Regions from separate parts of the Enterococcus sp. AZ163 genome, predicted to be linked through region 1. Evidence: riboswitches for the same ligand, from Rfam matches in the RefSeq annotation. Region 1 holds a riboswitch; each other region holds the start of a gene.
The links. Region 1 has a riboswitch for thiamine pyrophosphate ahead of thiT (energy-coupled thiamine transporter ThiT). Riboswitches for the same ligand answer to the same signal wherever they lie in the genome.
Positions count from the first base shown of each region.

Region 2: linked by a shared signal. The riboswitch ahead of thiW (energy coupling factor transporter S component ThiW) and the one ahead of thiT (energy-coupled thiamine transporter ThiT) in region 1 are both predicted to bind thiamine pyrophosphate.
Region 3: linked by a shared signal. The riboswitch ahead of IGI46_RS11170 (thiamine-binding protein) and the one ahead of thiT (energy-coupled thiamine transporter ThiT) in region 1 are both predicted to bind thiamine pyrophosphate.
Region 4: linked by a shared signal. The riboswitch ahead of tenA (thiaminase II) and the one ahead of thiT (energy-coupled thiamine transporter ThiT) in region 1 are both predicted to bind thiamine pyrophosphate.

Region 1 is NZ_JBIPAO010000001.1:316,254-318,453, forward strand. It holds gene IGI46_RS01655 (hypothetical protein) at 1-357, shown strand, start outside; gene thiT (energy-coupled thiamine transporter ThiT) at 399-986, opposite strand; TPP riboswitch at 1,036-1,134, opposite strand; gene IGI46_RS01665 (hypothetical protein) at 1,196-1,561, opposite strand; gene IGI46_RS01670 (low molecular weight protein-tyrosine-phosphatase) at 1,624-2,082, opposite strand; gene IGI46_RS01675 (2-hydroxyacid dehydrogenase family protein) at 2,153-2,200, shown strand, end outside.
Region 2 is NZ_JBIPAO010000001.1:648,860-651,059, reverse strand. It holds gene IGI46_RS03285 (helix-turn-helix domain-containing protein) at 1-261, shown strand, start outside; gene gloA2 (SMU1112c/YaeR family gloxylase I-like metalloprotein) at 283-675, opposite strand; TPP riboswitch at 786-875, shown strand; gene thiW (energy coupling factor transporter S component ThiW) at 982-1,500, shown strand; gene IGI46_RS03270 (hydroxyethylthiazole kinase) at 1,497-2,200, shown strand, end outside.
Region 3 is NZ_JBIPAO010000001.1:2,346,687-2,348,886, reverse strand. It holds gene IGI46_RS11180 (sugar phosphate isomerase/epimerase family protein) at 1-69, opposite strand, end outside; gene IGI46_RS11175 (DeoR/GlpR family DNA-binding transcription regulator) at 238-993, shown strand; TPP riboswitch at 1,104-1,203, shown strand; gene IGI46_RS11170 (thiamine-binding protein) at 1,189-1,584, shown strand; gene IGI46_RS11165 (ABC transporter permease) at 1,553-2,200, shown strand, end outside.
Region 4 is NZ_JBIPAO010000002.1:518,821-521,020, forward strand. It holds gene IGI46_RS20875 (NB-ARC domain-containing protein) at 1-320, shown strand, start outside; gene tenA (thiaminase II) at 391-1,041, opposite strand; TPP riboswitch at 1,180-1,270, opposite strand; gene IGI46_RS20885 (ornithine cyclodeaminase family protein) at 1,811-2,200, opposite strand, start outside.

The DNA.
Region 1 (2,200 bases):
TACTTAGATGAATTTTACCGAATTCTAGCCAATAAAATTACTCGTATCGCACTAGAAAAAGTCAATGACAAACGTTCTTTCTTCCGCAAAGGCGCCTCTGTTGCTCACTTAGATGGAGAAATCTTGAAAGATTTGTATCCGATCTTTCAAGAAGGAGCTGTTTTCTGTTTTTCACAAGCTAAGCTTGAAAATAAACTTTATCGCGTACCAATTTATTTATCTGACGAAAAAGGTTGGCGCAAACACCAACCTACTTATAAACAAGATCAAAAAATGGGGACATTAACTTATGACCTTGGTCGCCAAAAATGGAGCTTGTCGTTGGAGAAAGATGATTTAGCCTTTGCCTTTCGCTAAAAAACCACTTTTATCATAACTGACAAAAGTGGTTTTTTCGTTTATCTACTTTTTATTTCCAATTTAGCGGCATCACGAGGTAAAAATAGCTGTGGTACCTTTTTTACAGCAATTATTGTAATTGTCGCTGTAAAAATTCCGGTGGCTATCCCACTGGCACCATTCATGATAAGAGAAAACATCCACGGGTTCATTCCCCATAATGCATAGCTACCCCAAAAGACTACGCCGGCAATAAAGTGCCAAAAGAATCGAGCCCCAGTCCCGGCCAAACTGCCTAAAATAATATTTTTTGTTACTTCTCGAGAGTTATTGTTCAGTAAAGCTTGTTGAACTTTGGTTGCATAAATCCCGGCAAAACCAGCAAAGGTAAATGCTATCGGGTATTCAATTAATACTTGTGAGAGACTTAAATAGTAAACATCTCCTGCTGGAAAATGTAGGATTCCCCAAATGAATGCTGATAACAGAGCGGGTCTTAATCCCCGTCTCAGAGCAAAAATTGTTAATGGGATCATTCCTAATGAGATTGTGAAACTGCTGCCGATGTTAGTGGGAATCAGCGAAAGCATAAAAGCTAATGCAGCTACAATTGTTCCTTCCACCATAATTCTCGTTTTGTTGTGCATAAAAAAACTCCTCCTTTTGAACATACAGTTCACAAAGGAGAAGTAAATATATTTACTTCATCACAATTCCTACGCTCGCATGACCGATACAGGTACTAGGGTTTAGAGTGTCCTCATTCTCAGCCCGAAGGCTCCCCTTTGTGACAGTATTATTCTTTTAGTATTTTTTACTCTTATAGTATAGCACACTATTTACCTAATACAAACAATTAACGTGATACTCGCTCCTGATCGCCGTTAGGTGCCAACGTAGTCACCTTCTTTATACGATCTACCGTCAGCATTTGCAATTGATTATCTTGCGTACGAACAACTAAAGAATCATTGCCAATCGCTTTAGGCAGCCAACCTGAGACGGTTTCATATTTTTCCGAATCTTTTTCATTCTGTACTTGCAAAACAACTAAACTATTGTGTAAGGCAGCTGTTTTGAGTTGACTCATTATCGTTTGATTCGCCTGCTCTTGTGCACGTTTATCAGCAGAATCATTTAGAAAATCAGACAAAAAACGGAAGGATGAACTAGAAAAGGCCTTAATTAAATTTTTTTTAGCTTTTTCAGGTATCTTCTTCATGTCAGTTTCCTCCTTGGCTGTACTCTGATTTTACTTAAAATTGAGCAAAATTACAATAAAAACTACTCTCCAAAAAAAGTTAACCAGTATGGCAAACCTTCTTCAATTAAACTATAGGTTTCGTCAAAATCACCAGTATACCAAGGATCAGGAATTCCTTGGCCTTTTTTTTCAGGGACTAAGTCTAAATACAAATGAATTTTCCTATGTGTCCCTTCCGGTGCTAAGAGCATTAAATCCTCCACATTTTCACGATCCATTCCAATGATATAATCCGCGCGGTAGAAATCATCCGTTGTTATTTGACGTGCCCTTATACCTTTCGAGCTGATACCGTGCGCTTTTAAGATTTTTTGCGTACCGTGATGAGGAGAATTACCAACTTCCCAACGACTAGTTGCTGCTGAATCTACAGTAAATTCTGCCGATTCGCTCCGTTGTTCAAATTGATTCCGAAACATAGCTTCCGCCATTGGTGAGCGACAAATATTACCCATACATACAAAAAGAATTGATTTCATTAAATTGCCTCCTTCAAGCTAAAAAAATAATTTCGTGCTATATTCTATACATAGAAATGAGGTTGATACTATGAGTCGTATTTTTCTTTCTGCCAAAATTCCAACAAGGGGCACTAAG
Region 2 (2,200 bases), 330 kb from region 1:
TTAGCCAAGCATATCCGACGAATTGTTCATGGTAATTTTGACATTTCATACTTTGAGAACGTGGTCGATCATAAGCATGGAATGTACGAAGAAATGTTTCAATATGATGGACTGATTACTACGGGGTCAGTGGAGGGGATTCCTGATGATTTCCCGGTTATTGTAATGGACCCATATGTTACGCCAAAGGCTTTAGTAGTCATCCAAAATTTAGTAAATGATCTCTCCCTGGAAAAAGAATTAGGGAAGAAAATCGAATAAGGCCAGCAGCTTTTGCTGACTTTATTCATGTAATTCTAAAGGCAAGCCGTCAGGGTCGAAGAAGAAGGTCATTTTTTCACCAGTAAATGCATCGATGCGGATGGGTTCACAGGCGACTCCGCAGCTTTCTAAGTAAGCGATCGTTTCTTCAATGGCATCTGTTTTAAAAGCTAAATGACGTAAACCGCTAGCCTCAGGATAGCTTGGGCGTTTTGGTGGACCTTGCAGAGCAAAGATTTCCAATTCAGCACCATTAGCCAGCTGCAAATCCAATTTATAGTCCTGACGTTCCTCTCGATAGTTTTCTCTTAAGATGGGAAGCTTCAGAATATTCACGTAAAAGTTGCGAGCTTTTTGGTAATCAGAAACAATTATCGCAATATGATGGATTGTGGAAAATGTTGGCTCTTGCATAAAAAGCTCCTTTCTATGTGGTAAGGATAGCACAGCTTTTAGGATAAATCTGCTGAGATACCTGTTAGAATGAAAAAAACTATGCTATACTTTAACCACAATTTCATAAATAGAAACATTTGGGGTGCTGCAAAGCTGAGATTATACCCATGGAACCTGAAACAGTTAGAACTGGCGCAGGGAAATGTCATACAACCATGAATCTCGCCCGTCCATTTATTTGGTCGGGCTTTTTTTAAGACTCCTCTTGCTTCTATTTAGTGAGGAGTCTTTTTTGTTTTTGAAGATAAGGAAGGATGTTGAAGGTTGCAAAGAGAGAAGCTGCAGAAAATGATGTTGTTGGCAATGATGATTGCTCTAGATGTAGTTTTGTCGCCACTTTTCCGAGTAGAGGGGATGGCGCCGATGTCGAGTGTGATGAATGTGCTGGCAGGGGGATTACTAGGGCCTTTATATGGAACCTTGATGGCACTGTGCTGTGGAATTATCCGAATGTTGTTGTTGGGAATTCCACCATTGGCATTAACAGGTGCCGTTTTTGGGGCATTTTTAGCTGGACTATTGTATCGAATGACCAATAATTTATACGGAGCTATTTTGGGAGAAATTATCGGAACGGGAATTATTGGTTCGTTACTATCGTATCCAGTAATGGTCTTGTTTACCGGAAGTCAGCAGGGAATGTACTGGCTGATTTACACCCCTAGATTTGTCGGGGCTACCTTGATTGGATCGCTGGTCGCCTACTTTGTATGGAAGCTTTTGTATCGGGTGCCTGTATTTAAAAGATGTCAGCAATTATTTTTGAGGAGTGAGCAAGCATGAACGGATTATCTGAAATGGTCAAAACAATATTTCCTTTAGCAACATCACCGTTGGTTCAGTGCATTACCAATGAAATTACCTGTGAGTCAATGGCAAATGCTTTATTATACATCGGTGCTAAACCGGTAATGGCAGATGATGCCCGTGAATTTCCAGCCTTTTTCCAGCAAACAGACAGTTTATTGTTGAATTTAGGTCATATTTCGCCACAGCGAGAAGCCAATATTTTAGAAGCCAGCCGTTTTGCTGAGGAGAATCATAAGCCGACGGTGATTGATGTGGTTGGCTTGGCAGCCAGTCCTTTGCGAGCAGAGCTGACTCAGCAATTAATGAAAAAGCAGCCTGAGGTAGTGAAGGGGAATATCTCTGAGATGCGGGCATTATGTATGTTGGAAAGCCATGGACGAGGGGTTGACGGGAGTTCGTTGGATCAATCGGAAGCAGCGCTAAAAGAATTAACAGCAGCGCTGGAAGTCTTAGCCGCCGAGTATCCACACACGACTTTTCTTGCTACAGGCGCAGTAGATGTGGTTGTAAATCAGACGACTAATTGTTTGCTGCAAAATGGTGTGTCTGAGCTTGACTGTTTTACCGGAACTGGAGATATCGTGGGGGCTTTAATTGCGGCATTATTAGGGATAGGATTAGAAGCTTTTCCGGCGGTTGCAGCAGCAGTAAGTTATTTTAATTGCTGCGGTGA
Region 3 (2,200 bases), 2.0 Mb from region 1:
AGCAATTTTCTTCAAAGCGTCGTCCAACGGGTACTTCAGAAAAACTTTTGAAAATATTCCAAACTTCATAACTGCATCATCCTCCAAGTTGATTTCTTTTAAGCGCTAACATTAGGTGTACAACAAAAGAAATATGGATTAAAATAGCACGTGTCAGTAATTAATCGATTTCTTTATGCTATCATTATACAATGGAAAACGATAAAAATCAATAAATTTCGATTAAAGGAGAAAATAATGTTAAAAAGCGAACGCCACAAATATATTTTGAGCAAAATAGAGGCAGAAGGTAAAGTTTTAGTAAACGATCTCACCAAAGAATTAGAGGTAACGGAAGATACAATTCGAAAAGATCTTCAAGAACTAGCTAAGCTTGGACTTGTCCAACGCGTTCACGGTGGCGCGCTAAGATTGGATAACACCAACCTGCCATTTGAGCACCGAATTGATCAACACTCAGTCAGCAAAAAAATGCTAGCCAAAAAAGCAGCATCACTAATTGATGGAAAAAAAGTAATCTACATTGATAGTGGTACAACGAATCTTTTTTTCGCAGAGAACATTCCTAACGATTATAGTGGGATAGTTATCACCAATAGCCCTACGATTGCATTAGCATTATGCGATCATGAGCATATTACCATCAATTTGTTGCCTGGTGAGTTGGATAAACATTCTAAAGTATTAAAAGGCTCTGCTACATTAAAAGCAATTGAAGGTATCAATATCGAGCTGTGTATACTGGGTATCTCTTCAATCGATATTGAAAAAGGGATCACTGTCCCATCATTTGAAGAAGCTGCAATAAAAAAACAATTGCTTCAACAAAGTTCTCATAAAATCGGTATTGTAACGAAAGAAAAAATTGGCACAACTTCAACTTTCTTTGTTGATAGTGCTACTTCTTTAGATACTATTGTTACGGAAAAAGGAATTAATAATGCTATCTTGGAACCTTATTACAATCTAGATCTAGACATTCATCAAGTATAAAACAAAAATGATTAAAACCCGTTTATCGTTTTTAATCGTTTTTTGTTTTACTGATTTTCAAAAGTATGTTGACGAACAAATCAAAGAAATGTATTATTAAAAACAATTAAATAAAGATGCAGGGGGACGCACAAGCGTTGAGAAGGTTAAAAACCTGACCCTTTGAACCTGTTGGTTAAGACCAGCGTAGGGAGCATGTCAAAAAAAAGAATCATTTTTGGTTATTTTAGGCATTTTCTCTATTGGGGAAAATGCCTTTTTATTTTAATTAATTTCAAGAAAAGAGGAAGAAAAATGGAAGCAGGTATCGCAATTCAAGTACTACCAAAAGTAGAAGGTGAATCAGAAGTTGTTCGTGTTGTTGATGAAGTAATCGCTTATATAGCAAGCACAGGATTGACTTATCAGGTTGGGGCGTTTGAAACAAGTATTGAGGGAAATTATGATGAATTGATGGAGATCGTCAAAAACTGTCAACTGATTGCAATTAAAGCGGGATCTCAAGGCGTATCTGCTTATGTAAAAATCACTTACAAACCTGAAGGAGATGTGTTTGGGATTGAAGAAAAGACGAAAAAGCACCAGCATTAACCTCTACTCTGGTGTTTCGGTACTCGTCCTTCTTATGGTGTGGCAAGGTGTTAGTTCGTTAGGATGGATTCCAACGTTCATGCTCCCTTCTCCTTTACAGGTTGGTCAGGCCTTTATCAATGATTTTGATTTACTATTGTTCCATTCCAGAATCACATTGATCGAAGCGTTATTAGGTTTATTTTTAGGAATGTCACTGGGGATCGCAGTTGCAATTTTTATGGATAACTTCGAAAGAGTGAAAAAAGCTATCTATCCCCTGCTGATTTTAACGCAAACTGTTCCCACTGTTGCTATTGCACCCTTATTGACAATCTGGTTTGGTTTTGGCGTTTTACCAAAGGTTGTTTTGATTGTCATCACTGTGTTTTTCCCAGTATCCGTTGCTATGTTGAATGGCTTTTCTTCTGTTGATCAGGATGAATTGCGGCTATTACGTTCGATGGGAGCAAATCGCAGACAAATTTTCTGGCATATCAAGATTCCCGCAAGTCTTGGTGATTTTTTTTCTGCTCTAAAAATCGCTGTGACTTATGCAGTAATTGGTGCGGTTATCTCAGAATGGCTGGGCGGCTTTGAAGGATTAGGTGTCTATATGACACGAGTACGAAAATCT
Region 4 (2,200 bases), on a different contig from region 1:
GTTACTTTAGAAGAAAACAAAATTTTAAAGCAGCGATATATTATGTAACTTATGCATATCGCCTTATAAAGCCCAGACCAGATTTAAGTAAGAACCGTTCACTAATGATTACTGCTCGTTTTTTAGGAACACTTTACTTAGAACATTTTCTTTTTCAACAGACAAAGGATAGATCGCTTTTAGAAAATGCACTCAATTATTTGAATGAATCTCTCGAAATATCTATCTTTCTTCATGATGGTGAGGATAATCGCGATAGTATTCTTAACAGTGATTTGATTGCTGAGGTTCACGAAGAGTTATCAAAATTAGACAATTAAAAAAACAAACAGATCCCGTTATGTACACTACTTGACACATAACGGAATCTGTTTTATCTGCTTAAATAGTCTATCCTTCTTGATTCATCGCCATTTCCCAAAAATCATATTCCATTTTACTACTAATCACAAAAGCATCAATCATTTGCTGTTGTTCATCTTTCCCACTCGCTTCATACAATCGGTCCAAAACCGCCCGCTCTTTCAATATTCCTTGGGCTGCTTCTTCACCTGAATAGGTTTCAATCCAGCGCTGGTACAATGGATTTGGTGAACCTGATTGAATTAGCCGGACTCCAATTTCCTGATACAACCAAGCACATGGCAGCATTCCAGCAAAGGCTGCGTTAGGCGTCCCGTCAATCAACTGACGATACATGTGAGAAACATAGTGGTAAGCCGTTGGTGCGATTGGTATTCCAGCAATTTCTTTGTCAGTAATTTTAAGTTCGTCAAAAAAATCTTCCCGAACCGCAATTTCTCCTAAACGAAGATTTTCCCCATTCTCTCTCAATAGAGCAATTACCTCTTGATCGTCTGCTTGATCGGCGATTAATTCATAAAGTTTGCTGAAGTGTTCTAAATAATAACGATCCTGCAACAAATAGAAACGAAAAATCTCTGGTGATAAAGTCCCGTCTCCAATTGCTTGAACAAAGGGATGAACAAAGCTTCCTTCCCAGTAAGATGCTGCCTCTTTACGTGCGATTTCTGTAAACATTTATACCCTCCATATTCTTATTTTGGATCTAAAAAAGCACCCTCCTCAAAGTAAGTGCACTAAGGAGACTGCTGGTGAAGGATGACAAAATAAAACCCGATCACAAAAAAAATGATCGGGTGTAATAAAATTCTGTCTAAAAAATGTTACACAATTCCCTGCGTCAGTACTAGCTGTTTCAGGTTCAATGGGTATAATCTCAGCTTCAAAAGCACCCCTAGTGTTCTTATTCGATTAATAAAAGTATAGCATATCCCTTAATGAAAAACGATCATAGGTTTAGCCATTTTATTTAAAAAGTTTCCATCTATGTCCAATAATGGGCTAATCCCCGTAAAATTAATAGGTGCATTGAAAACCAACAATTAGTGAACACGGTTTTTATCATCAGTGATTATTGAGTCGCAGCAGTCATTTTTTCTTCTGAAAGCTTGCTTTTATAGGTATCATTCATTTTGAATTTTTATTTGCGGTAAACTTTTAATGCTGTTTATAGAGGTATTCACTACGTACTAATTAAAGTAAACCTTTATAAAAGTCGATCTATTAGCAAAAATAACGACCATCCTGTTATTACCCCTAACAACATCACAATTCCTCCTGAACTTCTTCTTGTACCTAGTCTAATCCCAATTGAAAAAATATAGTTAGTTATGTCCAAAACGGTTGTTTTTATGGCTTAAATTAACGGCTAACTTCTTTTCTTTTTTTGCGGTAAACAAGCATGACTAAAAAAGACAAGCTCCCATGTGGAAACTTGTCTTCCCTATTAGTCAGGAATTTCAGTGCCTAAGCCTTTCTCACGAGCCTTCTCAACAATCTGCCCCGCTACTACTAAATCTAGAACAGCAGTACCAACTGATTTGAAGATGGTAATTTCTTGATCAGAAGTTCGTCCTTCTACCTCGCCTAGCAAGATTTGTCCTAATTCACCCGAATACTTTTCTTTCGGAATATACTCTTCTTTCAGCGGAGTAATAAAATCTCCTGCTGCATTAAGCACGCCTTCCGTTGTATCAAAAATTACTCGATCTGCTCGTTTGATTAATTCTTTAGGAATTTCAAACATACTTGGAGTGAAGGAGCCGATTCCATTGATGTGTGCACCATCCTTAACCCAAGCAGATTCGAAGGTTGGTTCATTGGAAGGAGTTGCAGT